DNA from 4 places in the Pseudarthrobacter humi genome. Region 1 is predicted to be linked to each of the others. Evidence: riboswitches for the same ligand, from Rfam matches in the RefSeq annotation. Region 1 holds a riboswitch; each other region holds the start of a gene.
The links. Region 1 has a riboswitch for thiamine pyrophosphate ahead of thiO (glycine oxidase ThiO). Riboswitches for the same ligand answer to the same signal wherever they lie in the genome.

Region 1 (5,067 bases):
CGGACGCGTGAAAGCCACGATACGCGGCGGCTGACGCAGGCGCTCAAGCTTTAGGCCGCTCCCTTTTTCCCTAAGAACCCGTGACCACCACCCCAGCAGGGTGCGTGGTCACGGTCCTTTAACCCGGCGGCTTAACCCACGGGCTGGGCTGTGGCGCCGAGCCGAACGGCAGCGGCACTCACAGCAGCGGCAGCAGCGGCATCCCGCTCAGTGACCTCGCCGCCGGCGTCATGGGACGTGTAGCGCAGATGCACCCTGTTGTAGCGCCAGTCAAGGTCCGGGTGGTGGTTCTGTTCTTCCGCCAGGCGTCCGACGGCGGCAATCAGCTCCAGTGCGGCGGCCGCCGTCGGCGCCTTATAGACAGCGACGAGCCCGCCCAGCCGGTACTGCCAGTCGGGCAGCGCGGCCAGGACGGCGTCGATCCGGTCCCGCGTGAGTATGTCTTCCTTGCCGGCCACAGCGGCCTCCTCGGCTCGTCCGGTGAGCCGCCCCGGCGTTTGGCCGAGGGCGCCGGGCCTGGAGAAAGCGGCCTAGAGAAACTCTGCCCGGCCTTCCATGGCCGATGACGCCAGGGCGTGCTCGCGGCGCGGAATCCTGCCGGCCGCTTTCGCCAGCCTACCGGCGATGACGGCGTGTTTGAAGGCCTCCCCCATGAGTGCCGGGTTCTGCGCACGCGTGACCGCGGTGGCCAGCAGCACGGCATCACAGCCAAGCTCCATGGCCAGGGCGGCATCGGATGCCGTGCCGATGCCGGCGTCCAGCACCACGGGCACCGAGGCGCGCGAGACGATCAGCTCGATGTTGTGTGGATTCAGGATGCCCAGGCCGGTGCCGATGGGAGCCCCGAGCGGCATGACCGCGGTGGCACCCAGGTTTTCCAGCCGCAGGGCCAGGACCGGGTCATCGTTGGTGTAGGCGAACACTTTGAAGCCCCGGTTCACAAGCTGTTCCGTGGCATCCACCAATTCCACGGCGTCCGGCAGCAGGGTCTGTTCGTCGGCGATGACTTCCAGCTTGAGCCAGTCGGTCTCCAGCGCTTCGCGGGCGAGCTCCGCCGTCATGACCGCGTCCCGGGCGGTGAAGCAGCCGGCGGTGTTGGGCAGGATCCGGATCCCGTGGTCCACCAGGAGCTGGAAAAGGGACCCCGATTCCGCCGGCGAATAGCGGCGCATGGCCACTGTGGTCAACTCGGTTCCGGAGGCCAGCAGGGCGGCGCCGAGCCCGTCGAGGCTCGGGGCGCCACCGGTGCCCATGATGAGGCGGGAGCCGAGCTCGACGCCGTCGATGACCAGCCTGTCTGCGGCCTCGGGACGGCTATGTGTGCTGATGTTGCTGGTTACTGTCATGGTGTCAGCCTCCCTGGACTGCTGTGACCAGTTCGACGTCGTCACCTTCGGCAAGCGCCGTGACGAACCACTGGCTGCGGGGTACTACTGCGGAGTTATGGGCGACGGCGACGCCGAGTTTCTGCCCGTCTGTTGCCTGGCCGTTGGCCGCGAGGGGACGGCCGGTGACCTGGCTGATGAGGGTGGTGATGGAGGCGTCGTCCGCCACGGAATGGCGCGAGCCGTTGAGGGTGATGTTCATGCTGATTCCTTCTGTGGGTCGAGGTCCTTCGTGCTGCTGATGTCCTTGTCTGGGGACTGTGTGCCGGCTACGTGGTGCTTTCCTGAAAAGCGGGCCGGGCTGAGGGCCCCCCATCGCGGGTCCGTCCGGCCGTCCAGCAGGTCCCGGCAGATGGCCGCCGCCGCCGGAGCCAGGAGCACTCCGTGGCGGAAGAATCCGGTGGCAACCATCAGCCCGGCGATGTCCGCCGTGGTCCCCGGCCGTGGCGCGGAAGACGGTACGCGGCCGAGGAGAGGGGCGTTGTCCGGGGTCGCAGGCCTTGCCCGTGCCGTGCATTCCAGGAGTTCAAGCTCCGAGACGGCCGGCACGAGGACCTGGGCGTCCCGCAACAACTGGTAGACGCCGACCGCCGAGACGGCGGCGTCGCCCGTCCCGGCGAGCGCGTCTTCCCGTTGCGTTGCCCCGATCACTACGGTGCCGTCCTGCCGGGGAACGATGTAGACCGGCACACCATGGACCATTCCGCGGACAGTGGAGGTGAGGAGCGGACGCAGGTGCCGCGGAACAGCCAGCCGCAGGATGTCACCGTAGACGGGCCGCAGGGGCAGGTGCAGTCCAACCGGCAGGCCCTCCAGCGACCCTGCCTGCAATCCGTTGGCCACGACGGTCTCCCGGGCCTGGACAGTTCCGCCGTGGGCGAGCTTCACGCCGCTGACGCGGCCGTCCTCCCAGAGCAGAGCAGCGGCACGTTGGTCAACGGCGAATCCCGCGCGGGCACCAGCCACGGCGGTTCCTGCTCCCGGTTCGTGGAGGGCCAGGACTTCCTGGAGGCACGCCACGAGTTTCCGCGGATCCACCTGGTGGTCGGCGGGGATGTCCAGGGCGCAGGATATGGCCGGGCTGAGCAGGGATTCCCTGGTCCTGGCTTCACGGACAGTCAGGGGTTCCACCACCAGGCCGCTGGCCTGCTGCACCGCCCGGAGGTCCATCAGCGCCCGGCGGTCCGCAGCGTCCGCGCCGATGGCGAGGGTCGGCGTCGTCAGATATCCGGTATCGCCGGCCCCGGCCAGGGCGAGGTCCGCCGCAAAGGCAGGCCACAGGCCGGAGGATGCCAGCATCAGCTCAAGGAGGTCTTCCTCCTGGTAGTGCAGTTCGCTCACAGGGGCCAGCATGCCGGCGGCTGCCCAGCTGGCGCCGTTGCCGGGGGCATCATCGATCAGGACGACGGAACGGCCGGATCGCCGGACTTCCCAGGCTATGGCGTGGCCGATGATTCCGCCGCCGATGACGGCCACGTCGGCGTGCAGGGCGGTGGCGGTGCTGGCCGGGACGCTGGCTGGTGCGGGCTCAGGCGGGCTGCTGATTGCGGGGGGCATATGTTCCTTCCCTACGCCGGTACTAGCCGGATCAGGTCAAGCGGTCGGCTCTGACGCCCTCTCAGCCCGGCCGCTTTGTGACGGCTGCAACGGGCTCCCGCAGTACCCGCCCAGTTTAGGGGACTTAGGCTGGTTTCCATGAACGCGCAATCCTTCGCCGCTGCAGGCACGTCCTTTGTCCCCTCCGCCGCTCCCGAATCCTTGACCGGAACAGACCCCGCTGGCGGCATGAACACCGGCCTCCCGCACAGCGCCAGGCTGTACCTGTGCACCGACGCGCGCCGGGACCGCGGGGACTTTGGCGAGTTTGTGGACGCGGCGTTTGCCGGCGGCGTGGACATCATCCAGCTCCGGGACAAGGCCATCGAGGCGGCCGAGGAGCTGGAGCTGCTGGCCGTGCTTCAGGCCGCCGCCGAACGCCACGGAAAGCTGTGGGCAGTCAATGACCGTGCCGATATCGCGCTGCTGTCCGGCGCCCCCGTCTTCCACATCGGGCAGAAAGACCTGCCAGTCGCCTCCGCCCGCACGCTGCTCGGGGCACCAGCCGCGATCGGCCTTTCCACGCACACCGCCGAGCAGGTCGAAGGGGCCATCCGGCTGTCCGGTGGGCTGACTGACCAAGGCAGCCTGGACTACTTCTGTGTAGGACCGGTCTGGGCCACGCCGACGAAACCGGGCCGGGCCGCCGTCGGCCTTGACCTGGTGCGGTACGCGGCCGAAGCCGTCCGCGCTGCCGGCGGCACCCAGGCCACGCTGCCCTGGTTTGCCATCGGAGGCATCGACCTCGGCAATGTGGAGCAGGTGGTGGAGGCCGGCGCCGGCAGGATTGTTGTGGTGCGTGCCATCACCGAAGCCTCGGACCCCGCAGCGGCGGCCGTGGCACTCCTGGCGGCCCTGGACGCCGGCGCATCCTGACAATCCTCCGCGTCGCGGGCGGCGGGCGTGCACGATCCGTGGAAATCGAGCTAACCTGATTTTCGTGTCACATCATAGGTTGGCCCCCAATGTCCACGAGCAGACGAACGACCTCGCGGCGGCGCTGAGCGCCCTGCGGACCGAACTGGAACTGCCGGGGCCCTACCCGGCAGAGGCGGTCCGGGACGCGGAAGCGGCAGTGGCCGCGCACGAGTTGCCGGGTGCTGACCTGACGGATGTGGCCTTCCTCACCATCGATCCGGCGTCGTCCACCGACCTGGACCAGGCGCTGTTCATCGAGCGTGCGGGCACCGGCTACCGGGTGCTTTACGCCATCGCTGACGTGCCGTCCTTTGTCCGCCCCGGCGGCGGGCTGGACGCAGAGACCCGGCGCCGCGGCCAGACGTTCTACGCCCCTGACGGCCGTATCCCGCTGCACCCGGAGGTCATCAGCGAAGGGGCCGGCAGCCTTCTGGCCGGCCAGCTGTGTTCCGCCTATGTCTGGGAGTTCGGGCTGGACGACGCCGCGCAGGTCTCCACTGTGAGCGTCCAGAGGGCCACCATCCGGAGCCGGGCCAAGCTGAGCTATAAGGGAGTCCAGGCCGAACTCGACGCCGGGACGGCCGGCCCGGTCCTGCAGCTCCTGAAGGAAGTGGGCCTCAAGCGCGTTGAACTGGAGCGGCAGCGCGGCGGCGCCAGCCTGAACATGCCCGAGCAGGAAATTGTGCAGCTGCCCGACGGCGGCTACCGGATTGCCGCTGCGCCGCAGCTTCCGGTGGAGGACTGGAACGCCCAGATCTCCCTGATGACGGGGATGGCGGCGGCAGACCTGATGCTGGCGGGAGAAGTGGGCATCCTGCGCACCATGCCCGCCCCGGACGAGCGCTCCCTGCGTCACTTCCGCCTCCAGACCGAGGCATTGGGCAAGCCGTGGGACGGCAAGATCAGCTACGGCGAATATCTCCGCAGCCTTGACCCGACGGAACCGCGGCAACTGGCCATCCTGCACTCCGCCGGCATGCTGTTCCGCGGTGCCAGCTACACGGCGTTCGACGGCACAGTCCCGGACGATGCCGTCCAGTCCGCCATCGGCGCTGCATATGCCCACACCACGGCACCGCTCCGGCGGCTGATCGACCGTTTTGTCCTGGTGATCTGCGAGGCCCTGAGCAACGGCAAGCCGGTACCGGACTGGGCGCGGGCAGCCCTG
Region 2 (5,067 bases), on a different contig from region 1:
GGGTGACGTCCTCACCCTGATTGAGCAGGCCGAAAAGAACTGGGACAAGGACGAGGCCGCCCGGATGGCGAAGAAATTCGCCGACCAGGAAGACTTCACCCTCGACGACTTCCTCTCCCAGATGCAGCAGATCCGCAACATGGGCTCCATGAAGAAGATGCTCATGATGATGCCCGGTGCGCAGAACATCCGCGAGCAGCTGGAGAACTTTGACGAGCGCGAAATCGACCGTGTCGAAGCGATCGTGCGTTCCATGACGCCGCACGAACGCGTCGCCCCGAAGATCATCAACGGCTCCCGCCGGGCACGCATTGCCCGGGGTTCCGGCGTGCATGTCTCCGAGGTCAACGGCCTGCTGGAGCGCTTCGGCCAGGCCCAGAAGATGATGAAGAAGATGGCCCAGGGCGGCGGCATGCCCGGAATGCCCGGGATGCCTGGTATGGGCGGCCCCGGCGGTGCGCGGAAGGGCGGCAAGAACGCCCCGAAGAAGAAGGCCCGCTCAGGCAACCCTGCCAAGGCTGCCCAGGAGTTGAAGGACGCCGAGGCCCGGCGGGCCGGCGCGGCGAAGGCGCTCCCCACGGGGGCAGCATTCGGCCAGCAGGGCGGCGACTTCGACCCGTCGCAGCTGAACCTACCCAAGGGATTCGACAAGTTCCTCGGCAAGTAACCACCCTCCCGACTGGGTAGCAGCAGGCGTCGTTGTGGGCACTCATAACCACACTGGCTCCTGCCCAATAGGGATGTCGGTGCCGTGGAATAGGGTTGGGTCATGTTCAAACAGCGGGTAGTGTTCGTGCACGGCGCCGGACCTTTCGGTGCCGCGGCGTGGCTGCGCCAGCACGGCATGGCGCTGACGTACGACGCCCTGTTCCTGCGGCGGCACGGTTTTGACTCCGTCGCTGAACCCGTGGAGTCCTCGTTCTCCGAAGATACCGCCATCATCCTGCGCTCACTTGCCGATGACGGCCGCGGGGCCGCCGGCGGCCATGTTGTTGCCCACGCCGAGGGCGCGATTGCGGCCATGATGGCTGCCGTGGAACGCCCCGAGCTGGTGTATTCCCTCACGCTGGTAGAACCGGCGTGCCTGTCCCTGACCGCAGAACTGCCGGCCACGGCCGCACACCGCGCCCTGATGCAACCGCTGTTCGACCTCCGAAACCAGCTCAGCGATGAAGACTTCCAGCGGGAGTTCGTGCGGCGAATGTTCGCGGCGGACCTGCAGGAGCCCGCCACGCCGGAGGAAAAACGGTCGGCGCGCCGGCTCCGGTTGCAGGCGCCGTCCTGGGAGGCCCCGCTGCACATTGTTCCGGGCGTCCCCACCCTGGTCCTGACGGGTGGGTGGGAACCGCTCTACGAGGAAATCGCCGGATATCTGCAGGAAACCGGTGCCCTGCACCGCATTGCTGCGGGAGGACACCGGCCCCAGGACTCTGCCGAAGGTGACCGTGCCATCCGGTCCTTCATCGCCGACGTCGGCAGGTCACGCTCGGTTCAGGCTTCCTGAGCCGTCAGCTGCCGGCCGGGATCCGAAGCTCGGGGAGGTAGACCTTCCCGCCGGCGGCCAGGAACTCCGCACTCTTTTCGCGCATCCCGCTGTAGGCCTCGGCGATGGCCGCCTGCGAGTCTGCCGAACCGTATTCGTCCCTGATGTCCTGGCTGATCTTCATGGAACAGAACTTCGGGCCGCACATGGAGCAGAAGTGGGCGGTTTTGGCCGGTTCGGCAGGCAGCGTCTCGTCGTGGAAGGCCTCCGCCGTGACCGGGTCCAGGGACAGCGCGAACTGGTCGCGCCAGCGGAACTCGAACCGGGCCTTGGACAGGGCATCATCCCTCTCATGGGCGCCGGGGTGGCCTTTGGCAAGGTCTGCTGCGTGGGCGGCGATCTTGTAGGTGATCACCCCGGTCTTCACGTCGTCCTTGTTCGGCAGGCCAAGGTGTTCCTTGGGCGTGACGTAGCAAAGCATCGCCGTGCCGTACCGGGCGATTTCGGTGGCGCCGATTGCGGACGTGATGTGGTCATAGCCCGGGGCAATATCCGTGACCAGCGGCCCCAGGGTATAGAACGGGGCGCCCTTGCAGAGTTCCTGCTGGCGTTCCACGTTCTCCCGTACCAGGTGGAACGGGACGTGCCCGGGACCTTCCACCATGACCTGCACGTCGAATTCCCACGCCCGCTGGGTCAGTTCAGCCAGCGTGTCCAGCTCGGCGAACTGGGCGGCGTCGTTGGCGTCCGCCGTCGCCCCCGGGCGCAGTCCGTCGCCCAGGGAGAACGCGACGTCGTACTTGGCGAAGATTTCGCACAGCTCGTCGAAGTGGGTGTAGAGGAAGTTCTCCTGGTGGTGCGCCAGGCACCACCCGGCCATGATCGCGCCGCCTCGGGAGACGATGCCGGTGACGCGGTTGGCCGTCAGCGGCACGTAACGCAGCAGCACGCCGGCGTGGATGGTCATGTAGTCCACACCCTGCTCGCATTGCTCAATGACCGTGTCCCGGTAGATCTCCCAAGTCAGGGCGTTGGCCTCGCCGTTGACCTTCTCCAGGGCCTGGTAGATGGGCACCGTGCCGATGGGGACGGGGGAGTTGCGGATGAGCCATTCCCGGGTGGTGTGGATGTCGTCGCCGGTGGACAGGTCCATCACCGTGTCGGCACCCCACTGGGTGGCCCACTGGAGTTTGTCTACTTCCTCGGCGATGGAGCTGGTCACGGCCGAGTTGCCGATGTTGGCATTGATCTTCACCAGGAAGGCCTTGCCGATAATCATTGGTTCGGATTCCGGGTGGTTGATGTTGTTGGGGATGATGGCCCGGCCGGCCGCCACCTCGCTGCGGACCAGTTCCACGTCGCAATTTTCACGGAGGGCGATGAACTGCATCTCGGGGGTGATGACACCCTTCCGCGCGTAGTGCATCTGCGTGACGGTCTTGCCTTCGACGGCGCGGCGGGGAACCGGCTGAGCACCCTTCCATTCCGCAGAGGCTGCGCCCCGGCGCACGGCCGACTTGCCGTCGTCGAGCAGGTTCCGCTCCCGGCCGCTATAGGGCTCGGTGTCTCCGCGGGCGGCGATCCACTCCGAGCGGAACGGGTTGAGGCCCACCACCGGATCGCTGCCCGGTCCCGCCGTTCGGTAGGTCCGGAAAGGCCCGTTCGCCTCGCCGTTTGGCGACGGTTCGAGGGCGATTTCGGTCACGGGAACGCGGATCCCGGTGGCCTCATCGTTGATAAACGCCAGCGAGTGGGACTTCAGCGACTGGGTTTCAGGTTGGAGCGTTTGATCCACGTCGGCTTCATTTTTGGCAGGGATCAGCTGTGTTTCTTGTGTATTCAATGAATACTCACTTCCTTCGCCGGCATTACCCGGACAGGTTCAACGGTCGCAGGCTGCGTCAGCCCGATCTCAGCCCCTGCAAGGGCTCCCGTGTGGTCAAGTTGAAGCTACCACAGGCCGAGGGTGGACCCGTCACAGCAATCACGGGAATGCGGTCGCAATCCGTCTGCTCTGCCACTTGAATTAAATTGAAGGTTCAAGTAAATTGGAACCATAGCGGCCTTCCGTCCGAAGGCCAGCGGACCGGGAGTGTTCACATGACTGCAGAAGCCACCAGCCGGGATCTCCTTCCTGCTGCCCTCTCCATGGGCACCGTGATGCTCAAGGTGGGCGACATGAAACTGATGACCGACTATTACCAGCGTGCGCTCGGCCTGGACGTCGTCGCGGAACAGGATGGCGGCGTCTATCTTGGCCGCCTTCAACGCCCGCTGGTCCATCTCGCGGCCGCCCCGTCCTTGAATCTGCCTGGCAGGGGAGAGGCCGGGTTGTTCCACACCGCACTGCTGTTTGACGACCAGGCTTCGCTGGCCGCCACGGTAGCCACCGCCGCCCAGTATGAACCCCGGTCCTTCACCGGCAGCGCCGACCACCTCGTCAGCGAGGCCTTCTACTTCAACGACCCCGAGGGCAACGGCGTCGAACTGTACTGGGACAGGCCCCGCGAAAACTGGTCCTGGAACGGGAAGGATGTCGTGATGGACAGCCTGGCACTGCCGCCGCAGCGCTACCTCGAGCAGCACCTGACCCAGGAATCCGTCGCCGGCCAGCGGGCCAGCGAAGCCGGCGTGGGCCACGTCCACCTCCAGGTGGGCGACGTCCAGTCAGCGCACGATTTCTACGTCGGCACGCTGGGCTTCGAAAAGACCGCCGGCTGGCACGGGCAGGCACTGTTTGTCTCCGCGGGCCGGTATCACCACCACATGGCCATGAACGTCTGGAACAGCCGCGGAGCCGGTCCCCGCAAGGACACCCTGGGCCTCGGCGAAGTGCTCATCGAGGTCCCTTCCGGGGATGACGTCGGAGCGCTCGCCGACCGCCTGAGGGTCGCCGGTGTGGCCTCGCACCACACGGGCGCCGAGCTTCGCTTCGAGGACCCGTGGCGCAATAATATCCGGGTCGCCGTCCGCTGAGTGCGGATGCCAAGTGTGCGGCTTGCCTTGTACTAGGCTGATTCTGAACGGCCGGGGCGGCACTTGCTGCTGCCCTTCCAGGCCGCACCGTCGACGGAATGAGGGCTGTTCCCATGGGCTTCACTGAAATTTTTGTTTCCACTCACGATGCCGCGCTGAAGCGGGCGGCCGTCCTGGATGCAGGGGGCTCCCCGGAGGGCCAGGCCCTGCGGATTCCCGGAATCAGCGATTTCGAAATCGAGCAGCTTGGCGACCTTGCCGGCGTTGCGGTGCACGCCGGTGGCGCGGACTACGAACTGGCCATGGTTGACGTCGCCAGTGATTCCCTCCTAGGGGTACCGCCGGCCATGGTGCGTGCGCTCGCGGACCTGCTCAGCTATGAGACTGAAGGCGAAGGCAATGTCCTGGACGACGTCGCTGAAAAGTGGGCCGCCCAGGATGACATGCCGTTCGGCGTGGCCGAGGCCCGGACGTATGTCCAGCAGTTCGCTGAGCTGGCAAACTCAGTCGATGACGCCGCGCGCACCGGCGTGTACGTCTGGTCGTCGTAGGCAGGCCGTGGCCCGCCGGGTCCGCCCGGCTACCCCATCCCGACGTGTCAAGTCGAA
Region 3 (5,067 bases), on a different contig from region 1:
CCTGTCAGGAATGAATTCGCGGCGCGTCGAAGAATTCCGCCTCGAACCGGCACGACTGCCTGAAGGCCACCAGCATCGCCGCCCGTTCATCCGCGGAAGCACTCCGGCCGGCGTCGTCAGCCAAGGCGATGGCGTCGCGCGTGGCCTGGGCGAAATCCTCGTCAGCATAGGCCCGCAGCCAGTCGGCATAGGGATGCGCCGGCGAAGCACCGGCGGCCAGGAACTCCGCGTGGAGGGTCTGTCCCACTTCGGCGTACAGCCAGAAGCACGGCAGCACCGCCGCCACGAGGACCGCATAGCTGCCGGAGGCCGAGGCCGCCACCAGGTGGTCCACGTAGGACTTGGTGACAGGCCCAAGGACGGAGTCCACGGTCCTGGTGCTCAGCCACGTGCGGTGCAGTTCGGATTCGACCTCAAGGCATTGCCGGGCCGACTTCGCCCAGAACAGCTGCGCGGCTTCCGTGGGCGCCAGCGCACTGGCTCGGGCGAGGACCCGTGAATACCCGTTGAGGTAGATGGCGTCCTGGGCGAGGTAATAGGCGAATTGTTCCTCAGCCAATGTTCCGGCCGCCAGGTCGCGGATGAAGTCCAGCCCGTAGATGGCCGCGAGATCCGGCGCCGACGCCCGGCGCAGCGTCTCCGCGAATTCGCCGGCCGCCGGAATCTGTTGCATGTGGTGAAAGTGGTTGATGGGGCCGTTGCCCGCGCCCACCTTCAGTTGGTCAGCGGCCCGCAGCGCGCCCACCAGCCAGGGCTTCACTTGCCGCAACGCGGCTTCCCAGTCACCCAGCCGGGCCTGGGCCGTGGCCATGGCCGATGACAGCGAGCAGCCGGTGCCGTGGCTGTTGCGGGTGGGGATCCTGTCCCCGCTCACTTCCACTACCTCTTGGGCGAGCAGCCCGCCGGCGTTGACCAGGGCATCAGGGCACGCACCGCCGTCGAGATGGCCGCCCTTGACCAGGACGGTGGCGCCGGTCGCGGCGGACAACCGCTGCCCCTGCCCGAGCGCGTCGTGCCATTCCCTCGCCTGCGGCTCCGCCACCAGGATGGCCAGTTCCGCCAGGTTGGGGGTGATCAGGTCCGCGAGCGGGAGCAGCTCCCGCAGGGCCGCCTCGGCAGACTCCTGCAGCAGCCGGTCGCCGCTTGTGGCCACCATCACCGGATCAAGAACGACGACGGCGGGACGTACCTTTTCCAGCCAGTCGCGGACCACGCCTATCACCGCAGCGTCGCCCAGCATGCCGATCTTGACCGCGTCGATGGTGATGTCATCGCTGATGGCAGCGAGCTGCTGGCCCAGGAAGGACGCCGGCGGGACGTGAACCGCCTGGACCCCCTGGGTGTTTTGGACCGTCAGCGCGGTGATCGCCGCCATGCCGTAGCCGCCAAGGGCTGCAATGCTTTTGAGGTCGGCCTGGACGCCCGCGCCCCCTGAAGGGTCCGATCCGGCAATGGACAGCACCCGCGGGACGTCACGCAGCACCCGGACCTCAGCCCGGGTTGCTGGGGTTTTCGGCAGAGCCGCCGCGGGCGTTGCAGGAGGAAGAACAGAAGTTGAAGCCAAAGGAGACATCCCTTCGCCGGTGCTAACCGGACAGGTTCAACGGGTGTGGATCTCAGCCGGCTCTCTGCGCGGCACCCCGTGTCAGTCACCAGCCTAGCGTTCCTCGCGACTTAACGCCGGACGCCCGGACGCAGCCTGTGATTCACAGGCACGTCCGGGCGCCGTTGTATTGGCTTGCCCTACTGTTTGGTCAGAGCTCCGAGGCCGGAACGCCTACGCCCAGGATGATGGGCGCGTTGGCGGCAACCGGTTTGTCGGCCACAGGAGCCTTGAGGGGTTCCGGGGCCTTGGCGGCGTGGGTGTGTCCGGCAGCAGCCGCCGCAGCAGCTTCGTGATGTTCTACGGACGTGGCGTTGGCTGCGCCCTGGGCACGGCTGGCACTCCGGTTCCGCCGGGGACGGCGGGCACGGGGCTCTTCAGTGTGGTCGGAGTAATCCTTCTCCGCCGCTGGCTGCTGCTGGCGGGCAGGTTCGGCCGCCCGGCGTTCAGCTGCCTGGACTGCCGGCGGCGTGCTTTCCGCTACAGGAGCCGGCTCACCAAGGTGGGCGAAGGCCTCCGCGAGGCGGTCAAGCGTCAGGGCAGGTGCGTGCGGCTGGTCCTCGTGGTGCGCCACGAACGGCAGCACTACCTGCTCGCCGCCGAAGGTCAGCACAGCGGCCGGGCGGCCGTTGGAGTCCGTTTCGGACTGCCCAGCCGGAGCCGGCACCGGAGCCGCAGGCTGCCGGCCCGCGGCAGCTGATGCCTGAGCCACCTCGTCGTCGTGCAGGTGCGCAGCGTGGGCTGCGGCCGCAATGTTCGCAAGCGCTGCCCGAGTGGCCTCCGCCTTCGCATGGCGCTCGGCATCGCTGGCTTCCGGATGGACCGTGTGGATCTGCACCGGAGCTGCCGGCGCCGTTTCCAACGGCTGGCCGCCCCGTCCGCGGCGGCGCTTCCGGTCAGTGCGGCCACCCGGCTGGCTGTCCGGGCGCTGGCTGTCAGTCCGCACGCTGTCGGTGCGCTGGGCTTCCGGACGGCTGTCAACCCGCTGCACGTGGTGCTCCGCGGCTACCGTGTTGGCGCGGCGGTGCTCCACGGGGTCGTCGTGGGTGACGATTCCGCGGCCTGCACAGGTTTCACACTGCTCGCCGAAGACTTCCAGGAGCCCGGTGCCCATGCGCTTACGCGTCATCTGCACGAGGCCCAGCGAGGTCACTTCGGCCACCTGGTGCTTGGTCCGGTCGCGGCCCAGGCATTCCACCATGCGGCGCAGGACCAGGTCGCGGTTGGATTCGAGGACCATATCGATGAAGTCGATGACGATGATGCCGCCGATGTCGCGGAGCCGGAGCTGCCGGACCACTTCTTCAGCTGCCTCGAGGTTGTTCTTGGTGACGGTTTCCTCGAGGTTGCCGCCGCTGCCGGTGAACTTGCCGGTATTGACGTCCACCACTGTCATGGCTTCGGTGCGGTCAATGACCAGCGAGCCGCCCGAAGGCAGGAAGACCTTGCGTTCCAGGGCCTTGTGGATCTGCTCATCGATCCGCCACGCAGCGAAGATGTCCTGGTCCTTGGTCCACTTTTCCAGGCGGCCCACGAGGTCCGGGGCCACGTAGGTGACGTACGCCTCGATAGTGTCCCAGGCCTCTTCACCGGAGACGATCAGCTTGGAGAAGTCCTCGTTGAAGACATCACGGACCACCTTGATGGTGAGGTCAGGTTCGCCGTAGAGCAGCTCCGGCGCGAGGATCTTGGTGGACGTGGACTGGCTTTCGATGCCTTCCCACTGCGCGCGCAGCCGGTTGATGTCGTGCGTGAGCTCCTCTTCGGAGGCGCCTTCGGCAGCGGTGCGGACGATGACGCCGGCGTGCTCCGGGAGGCGGTCCTTGAGGATGCGCTTGAGGCGGTTGCGCTCGACGTCGGGCAGTTTGCGGGAGATGCCGGTCATGGAGCCGCCGGGCACGTAGACCAGGTAGCGGCCGGGCAGGGAGATCTGGCTGGTCAGGCGTGCGCCCTTGTGGCCCACGGGGTCCTTGGTGACCTGGACCAGGACGGTGTCGCCGGACTTGAGCGCGTTTTCGATCCGGCGCTGCTTGCCTTCGAGGTTGACGGCTTCCCAGTTCACCTCACCGGCGTACAGCACGGCGTTGCGGCCGCGTCCGATGTCAACGAACGCCGCTTCCATGGACGGCAGGACGTTCTGGACCTTGCCCAGGTAGACGTTGCCGATCAAGGAATCCTGCTGCGTCTTGGACACAAAGTGCTCGGCCAGGACGCCGTCTTCCAGGACGGCGATCTGGATTCTGTCGTCGCGCTGCCGGACGATCATCTGGCGGTCAACTGATTCGCGGCGGGCCAGGAACTCGGCCTCGGTGATGACGGTACGGCGGCGGCCGGTGTCGCGGGATTCGCGTCGGCGCTGCTTCTTGGCTTCGAGGCGGGTGGAACCCTTGACAGACGTGACGCGGTTGTTGACCGGCGCTTCGGCCGCGGCGCGCGGCGCGCGGACACGGGTCACCGTGTTGGGCGGGTCGTCGCCTTCGCCTCCGGTCAGTTCCAGATCCTGGTCGCCACGGCGGCGGCGCCGACGACGGCGGGACGTCACGCCCTCATCGGTCTGTCCGGCGGAATCCTCATCGGTTTCTTCGGCTGCGCCTTCGTCGCCTTCGTTGTCAACGTCAGCATCGCTTTCGCCGGTACGGCTGCGTCCACGGCGACCACGGCTGCGGCGCCTGCGGCGGCCGTTGGCGTCGTCCGCTTCGCCGTCTTCGGCGTCGTCCTCTTCCGGCTCTTCAACGACGGCAGCAACCGGCGCGGGGCGGACCACGGTGCTGAGGTCGGGGGCCTGGAAAAGCACCGATGTGGTGGACGCCGGCTCAAGGAACAGCGAACTGAACGGGCTGGCAGTCCCAGCAGCAGCCGGCTCTTTCGCCGGCGCGGCAGCAGCGTTGACCTGGGCAGCGTTGACGGGGGCAACGGCGTCGGCTGCTGCGGGCGCGGCGGCTGCTGCGGGCGCGGCGGCCTCCGCAGCCGCGACTTCCTCTGCTTCCAGGGCCGGCGTCGCTGCAGTTTTAGGGGCTGCCTGCTCTGCACTTGCCTGTTCCACGGCCGCGGGAGCGACGTCGGGGGCAGAGGTTTTGCGCGTGGCCACGCGGCGGCGGCGGACAGGCTTGGTCTCCGCTGCAGCCTCGGGGGCTGCAGCTCCGGCCTCGGTTTCGACGGCGGCGGGCTCTACGACAGTCTCGGTAACAACGGCGGCAGGTGCCTCCAGAACCTCAGCAGCGAACGCCGGCAACGGTTCGGCGGTCTCCACCTTCTTGCGTGCGCGGGTGCGGCGGACCGGCGCCTTAGGCTCCGGTGCGGCGTCCGTCGCAGGCTCAGCCTCGGCGGCCTCCACCGGTGCGGCCTCTGCGGTCTTCGGCACTGCCTTCCGGCGTGTCCGGGTGGCCTTCTTGGGCGCTTCCGTGGCCTCGGCGACGGCTTCATCGTTAACGGCTGATGCTTGTTCGTTTTCCATATGTGGCAAC
Region 4 (5,067 bases), on a different contig from region 1:
GCTGGTGATTGTCTGGGGCGCCCTGTGGCAGGACTTCAGCCCGGGCAACCTGCTCTTCGGCGCGTTGCTGGCCGTCCTTGTGGCCCGGATGTTCTACCTGCCGCCGGTGGAACTCAGCGGCCGTTTCAACATTCTTCACGCCGTGCCGTTTGCCCTGCGTTTCCTGGGCAGGGTGGCGGCAGCCAGCGTCGAGGTCATGTACCTGGCGGTGGTCCGCGGCCCGCGGGTCATCAGCGCCGTCGTCGCGGTGCCGTTGCGGAGCCACCAGGACCTCATGGTCACCGCCACCGGGCACGTGATTTCGCTGATCCCGGGCTCGCTGGTGGTGGAAGTGGACCGGTCAACGTCCACCCTGTACCTCCACGCGCTCAATGTCAGCAGCCCGGACGAGGTGGAAAGCCTGCGCAAGGAAGTCCGCTCCATCGAAGCGGGCCTGATCAGGATCATGGGCACGCGCGAGGAACTCGAAGCAATCCGGCAGGAGGCCGCAGCATGATGCAGACCGTCCTGGCTGTCACGGCAGTCATTCTTTCGCTGGCAGCGGCAGGAGCCATCATCAGAATCTCCCGTGGACCGTCGCTGCTGGACAGGGTGCTGGCCTCCGACGTCCTGCTCGCGATCCTCGGCGCGGCACTGTGCATCGACATGGCCGTCAACCGGCACCTGAACAACCTGATGCTGCTGGTGGCGCTGTCCGTGGTCGGCTTCATCGGGTCCGTGACCGTTGCCCGCTTCGTGGCCGACCGGCGGGAGCAAGCCAATGAATCCCGAGGCCAGCGTGGTTGATAACGTCATCGATGCCGTGTCGGCGGTGTTCCTGATGGTGGGGGCCCTCATGTCACTCGCCGCCGCCGTGGGCCTGCTCCGCTTTCCGGACCTGCTGAGCCGCATGCACGCTGCCACCAAGCCCCAAGTGCTGGGGCTGTTCCTGCTGCTGGCGGCCATCGGCCTGCAGATGCGCACCTGGTGGGTGTGGCCGGTGCTGCTGGTCGCCTGGATCTTCCAGCTGCTGACGGTGCCGGTTTCCGCCCATATGGTGGGCCGCGCCGGTTACCGGACCAAACACCTTCACCGTGAGCTGCTCAGCTCCGATGAACTCGACGCCGTGGTTCAGAAGGCGGCCCAGTCGGCCCGGGATGAGTCGGCCCGGGAAGAGTCGTCAAGGGATGAAGCGTCCGACGGCGGCCGGCGGGACTGAAGCGTCACGCGCAGCCCCCGGCGTCCCGTGTGAGTTTTTGTCCAGATCATCGGGTATCTCGGCCGGCTTGAGCCGATTATCTGGACAAAAACTCAGGGGATGGTGGTGCGGTCAGACTATGTCCTGGGACTTGGCGAAACGGGTGATGGCCCGCTGCGTGCCGCGGTTGGCGAGCACCTGGATGATGGTGCTGACCGAGGCCGAAATGAGCGCAAACGTCAGGGCCGAGCGCAGGGTGGTGGGAGTGTCTTCGTCCTTGCCGGTGGGGGGCTTCCGGCCGGTGGACTTTTCCCACACCGTATTGACCACCTTGGTGCCGACGAACCCGGCGCCGATGCTGATTGCAGTGCCGAGCAGCTTGATGAACAGGTTCATTCGTTGAACTCCTTGTGAGCGGATCCGGGACTTCCTTTAGCCTAACCCGGCTGCATGGACTCCAGAATCTCCCGCAGGGCTTCCACCACCAGATCGTGGTCCTGCTGCTGGGGCAGGCCCGAGACCGTCACCGTGGCCACCGCACCCACACCGGCGACGTAGACCGGGAAGCAGCCGCCGTGCGGGGCATAGGTGGACTCGTCGAACCAGCCGTGGTCCTCGATCCGGCCGCCATGCAGCCTGCCGCGCAGGCCCACCAGCAGCGACGGGATCTCATACCTGGCGGCGGTGCGCTGCTTGGCCCGGATCCAGTGCTCGTTGTCCGGGGTGGCGCCGTCCAGGGCCACGTGGAACAGGACCTGGTCACCCTTGGTGATGTCGATCGCGATGGGCAGCTTCCGACTCTTGCCCAGCTCCACCAGGAGCAGCCCGAGGTTGAGGGAGTCGTCCTTGCTGAAATGCGGAAACTGCAGCTCGTTGATCTCGGCTTCGACCCGGGCAATCAGGGCCTCAAGCAGCCCCGCCGGCTGGGGCACTGTCGAATCAGGATTGAACGCAGTCACAGTCGGGTTGTTGGCAGTCATGGCCCACAATCTACCCCGCCCGCGGTGTAAACTGGAGCACGCCCATCAGGGCAGATTTATTACGACAGGGGAGCGCCGCCGTCGGACATCACTGGCATTGCCAGGGAACCGCAGGTGGGCGCTGAGAGTGCGGACAGCCGCAGACCCTCGAACCTGATCCGGTTAGTACCGGCGCAAGGGAGTCGAGTTCTCGAAGTGTCCGGAAACGGCGGCAGCGCCGCACTCCGGGGCACTTTCCCCTCCTGTTCCTCAGGAGGACCAAAATGACAACTGCAGCAATCAAAAAGACCGGCAATACCTGGCGTGTTGTGGACATCGTGGTGGCGGCGCTCATCGCCATCACCGGCGGCGTGATCTTCTGGGCCTGGTCCCAGGGCGCCGGCATCGTCTCCGCCCCCATGAACGCCGTTTACCCCCCGCTGACCGGCCTGATCGCCGGCGGCTGGATGATCCCGGCAGTGCTGGGCATGCTCATCATCCGCAAACCCGGTGCGGCGATCTTCTGCGAAACTGTGGCCGCCACCGGCGAACTCATCATGGGCTCGCAGTACGGCGCCACGGTGCTGATCTCCGGACTCCTCCAGGGCCTGGGCGCCGAGCTGGTGTTCTTCCTGCTGGTGTACGGCAACTTCCGGTTCAAGTCCTTCCTGCACCAGAAGTACAACCTCATCGCCGCGCTGTTGGCCGGTGCCGGCGCGGGCCTGTTCTGCGGCCTCAATGACTCGTTCCTGCCGTGGGGCTGGAACATCGCCTACGAGCCCGGCGACAAGCTCGCGTACATCGTGTTCTGCACCATCTCCGGCGCGGTGATTGCGGGCGCGCTGTCCTGGATCGCCACCCGCGGCCTGGCCCGGACCGGTGTGCTGAGCTCGTTCGCATCCCGGAAGGCAGCGTCGGAGCCCGTCTTCAACTGATGACCGCTTCCGACGCCGGCGCTTCCGGAGTGCGCCCCGCCGCGGTGTCCGCCCGTGGCTGGGGCTGGCGGCATGCGGGACGTTCCGCGCCCGCGGTCCAGGGGCTCGACCTCGACATCGCTCCCGGCGAGCGGGTGCTGCTGCTGGGCCCATCGGGCGCAGGCAAGTCAACACTGCTGCACGCGCTCGCAGGGGTGCTGGGGGATGAAGGGGACGACGCCGACGAAACCGGTTCGCTGCTGATCGACGGTGTGGTGCCGCGCGGGCAGCGCGGCCGCTCGGGCCTGATGCAGCAGGATCCGGAAACGCAAGTGGTGCTTTCGCGCCTGGGCGACGACGTCGCCTTCGGGGCCGAGAACCTCGCCGTGCCGCGGGACGAGATCTGGCGGCGCGTCCATGAAGCGCTCGACGACGTCGGGCTGCGGAGTGCCGGCCCTGGTCCCGGCGGGCTCCCGCTGGACCACCCGACGTCGGCCCTGTCCGGCGGGCAGAAGCAGCGCCTGGCGCTGGCCGGGATCCTCGCGATGCGGCCCGGGCTGATCCTGCTGGATGAGCCCACAGCGAACCTTGATCCCGCCGGCGTGCTGGAAGTCCGGGACGCCGTGGGCCGCTGCCTGGACAAAACCGGCGCCACCCTGGTTGTGGTGGAACACCGCGTGTCCGTCTGGAAGGACCTGGTGGACCGGATTGTGGTGCTGCAGCCGGGCTCGGCAGCGGGCTCCACAGGAGGTTCCGCCGCATCGTCCGCAGTCCTGCTGGACGGGCCGCCGGACCAGGTGCTCGCGGAGGCGCGGGACATGCTGATCGGCGCGGGCGTCTGGGTGCCGGGGTACGTGCCGGCAACCCGCCGCCGCGTGTCCGCAGGCTCCGGTGACCTGCTGCTGGCCGCCGAGGACCTGGCCGTCTCCCGCGAGCGTCCGCGGCGCCGCGGCTTCCGGACCATCCCGCCGGTACCGGTGCAGCACGGCATCGCGGCCCAGGTCCGTTCCGGCCACGCACTCACCGTCACAGGACCCAACGGCGCCGGAAAGTCAACGTTCGCACTGACCCTCGCCGGTCTGCTGGCGCCGGTGGCGGGGAAGGTGTCCGCCGCCGTCGAGCTTTCCGAAGGCGCCGGGATTGACCCCTTCAAATGGAAAGCCAACCAGCTGATTTCCCGCATCGGAACCGTCTTCCAGGAACCCGAGCACCAGTTCGTTACCGGCCGCGTGCTGGACGAACTGATGTTCGGCCCGCGGCACCTGGGCCATGGCGAGGAGCGGGTTGATGAGCTGCTGGAACGGCTGCGCCTGACGCACCTGGTGGACGCCAATCCGTACACGCTCTCGGGAGGCGAAAAGCGGCGCCTCTCGGTGGCCACTGTCCTCGCGGCCCACCCTCGTGTGCTGGTCCTCGACGAGCCGACGTTCGGCCAGGATGCCAACACCTGGGCTGAGCTCGCATCGTTCCTCTCAGAACTGCTCGACGCCGGGACCTCCGTGGTTTCCGTGACCCACGACCAGGAGTTCAGCGCCGTCCTGGGCGGGGCCGAACTGCGGCTTGGACCGGCCTCACGCGGCGGCGCACGCCAGGAAGCGGGTGCGGCATGAGGGATGCCCTGACCCTCCGCAGCAACCACGCGCTGCTGACGCGCGCCAACCCGCTGGCCAAGTTCGCCGTCGTCTTCCTCATCACCCTGGTGCTGGCGCTCTCCATCGACTGGGTGTCTGCTTCGGTGGCGCTTGGGGCCGAGCTCGTGATCTTCCCGCTGGCGGGCCTCACCCTGCGCCTGCTGTGGCAGCGCGGCTGGCCGCTCATCATCGCGGCAGCCCTGGGCGGCTGGAGCACGGCGATCGTCGCGGCGGACGGCGGCGCTGTACTGCTCGACGTCGGGATCTGGTCGATCAGCGAAGGTTCCCTCCAGCTGGGAATCGGTTTTATGCTGCGCGGCCTCGCGATTGCCCTGCCGGCGATCCTGCTGATGACCTGCACGGACCCCACCGACCTTGCCGATGCG

Region 2: linked by a shared signal. The riboswitch ahead of thiC (phosphomethylpyrimidine synthase ThiC) and the one ahead of thiO (glycine oxidase ThiO) in region 1 are both predicted to bind thiamine pyrophosphate.
Region 3: linked by a shared signal. The riboswitch ahead of thiD (bifunctional hydroxymethylpyrimidine kinase/phosphomethylpyrimidine kinase) and the one ahead of thiO (glycine oxidase ThiO) in region 1 are both predicted to bind thiamine pyrophosphate.
Region 4: linked by a shared signal. The riboswitch ahead of NFC73_RS12885 (ECF transporter S component) and the one ahead of thiO (glycine oxidase ThiO) in region 1 are both predicted to bind thiamine pyrophosphate.

Annotation. Positions count from the first base shown of each region.
Region 1 is NZ_JANCLV010000001.1:466,625-471,691, reverse strand. It holds gene NFC73_RS02340 (hypothetical protein) at 1-54, shown strand, start outside; gene NFC73_RS02335 (4a-hydroxytetrahydrobiopterin dehydratase) at 132-458, opposite strand; gene NFC73_RS02330 (thiazole synthase) at 531-1,346, opposite strand; gene thiS (sulfur carrier protein ThiS) at 1,351-1,587, opposite strand; gene thiO (glycine oxidase ThiO) at 1,584-2,942, opposite strand; TPP riboswitch at 2,933-3,053, opposite strand; gene thiE (thiamine phosphate synthase) at 3,171-3,857, shown strand; gene NFC73_RS02310 (RNB domain-containing ribonuclease) at 3,922-5,067, shown strand, end outside.
Region 2 is NZ_JANCLV010000014.1:17,710-22,776, reverse strand. It holds gene ffh (signal recognition particle protein) at 1-667, shown strand, start outside; gene NFC73_RS16855 (alpha/beta hydrolase) at 770-1,504, shown strand; gene thiC (phosphomethylpyrimidine synthase ThiC) at 1,509-3,326, opposite strand; TPP riboswitch at 3,321-3,428, opposite strand; gene NFC73_RS16845 (VOC family protein) at 3,584-4,459, shown strand; gene NFC73_RS16840 (hypothetical protein) at 4,573-5,010, shown strand.
Region 3 is NZ_JANCLV010000009.1:64,857-69,923, reverse strand. It holds gene thiD (bifunctional hydroxymethylpyrimidine kinase/phosphomethylpyrimidine kinase) at 5-1,573, opposite strand; TPP riboswitch at 1,556-1,653, opposite strand; gene NFC73_RS13785 (Rne/Rng family ribonuclease) at 1,755-5,057, opposite strand.
Region 4 is NZ_JANCLV010000008.1:53,409-58,475, forward strand. It holds gene NFC73_RS12860 (Na+/H+ antiporter subunit E) at 1-496, shown strand, start outside; gene NFC73_RS12865 (MrpF/PhaF family protein) at 493-786, shown strand; gene mnhG (monovalent cation/H(+) antiporter subunit G) at 761-1,198, shown strand; gene NFC73_RS12875 (DUF4235 domain-containing protein) at 1,310-1,573, opposite strand; gene NFC73_RS12880 (heme-degrading domain-containing protein) at 1,615-2,157, opposite strand; TPP riboswitch at 2,214-2,355, shown strand; gene NFC73_RS12885 (ECF transporter S component) at 2,421-3,071, shown strand; gene NFC73_RS12890 (ABC transporter ATP-binding protein) at 3,071-4,660, shown strand; gene NFC73_RS12895 (energy-coupling factor transporter transmembrane component T family protein) at 4,657-5,067, shown strand, end outside.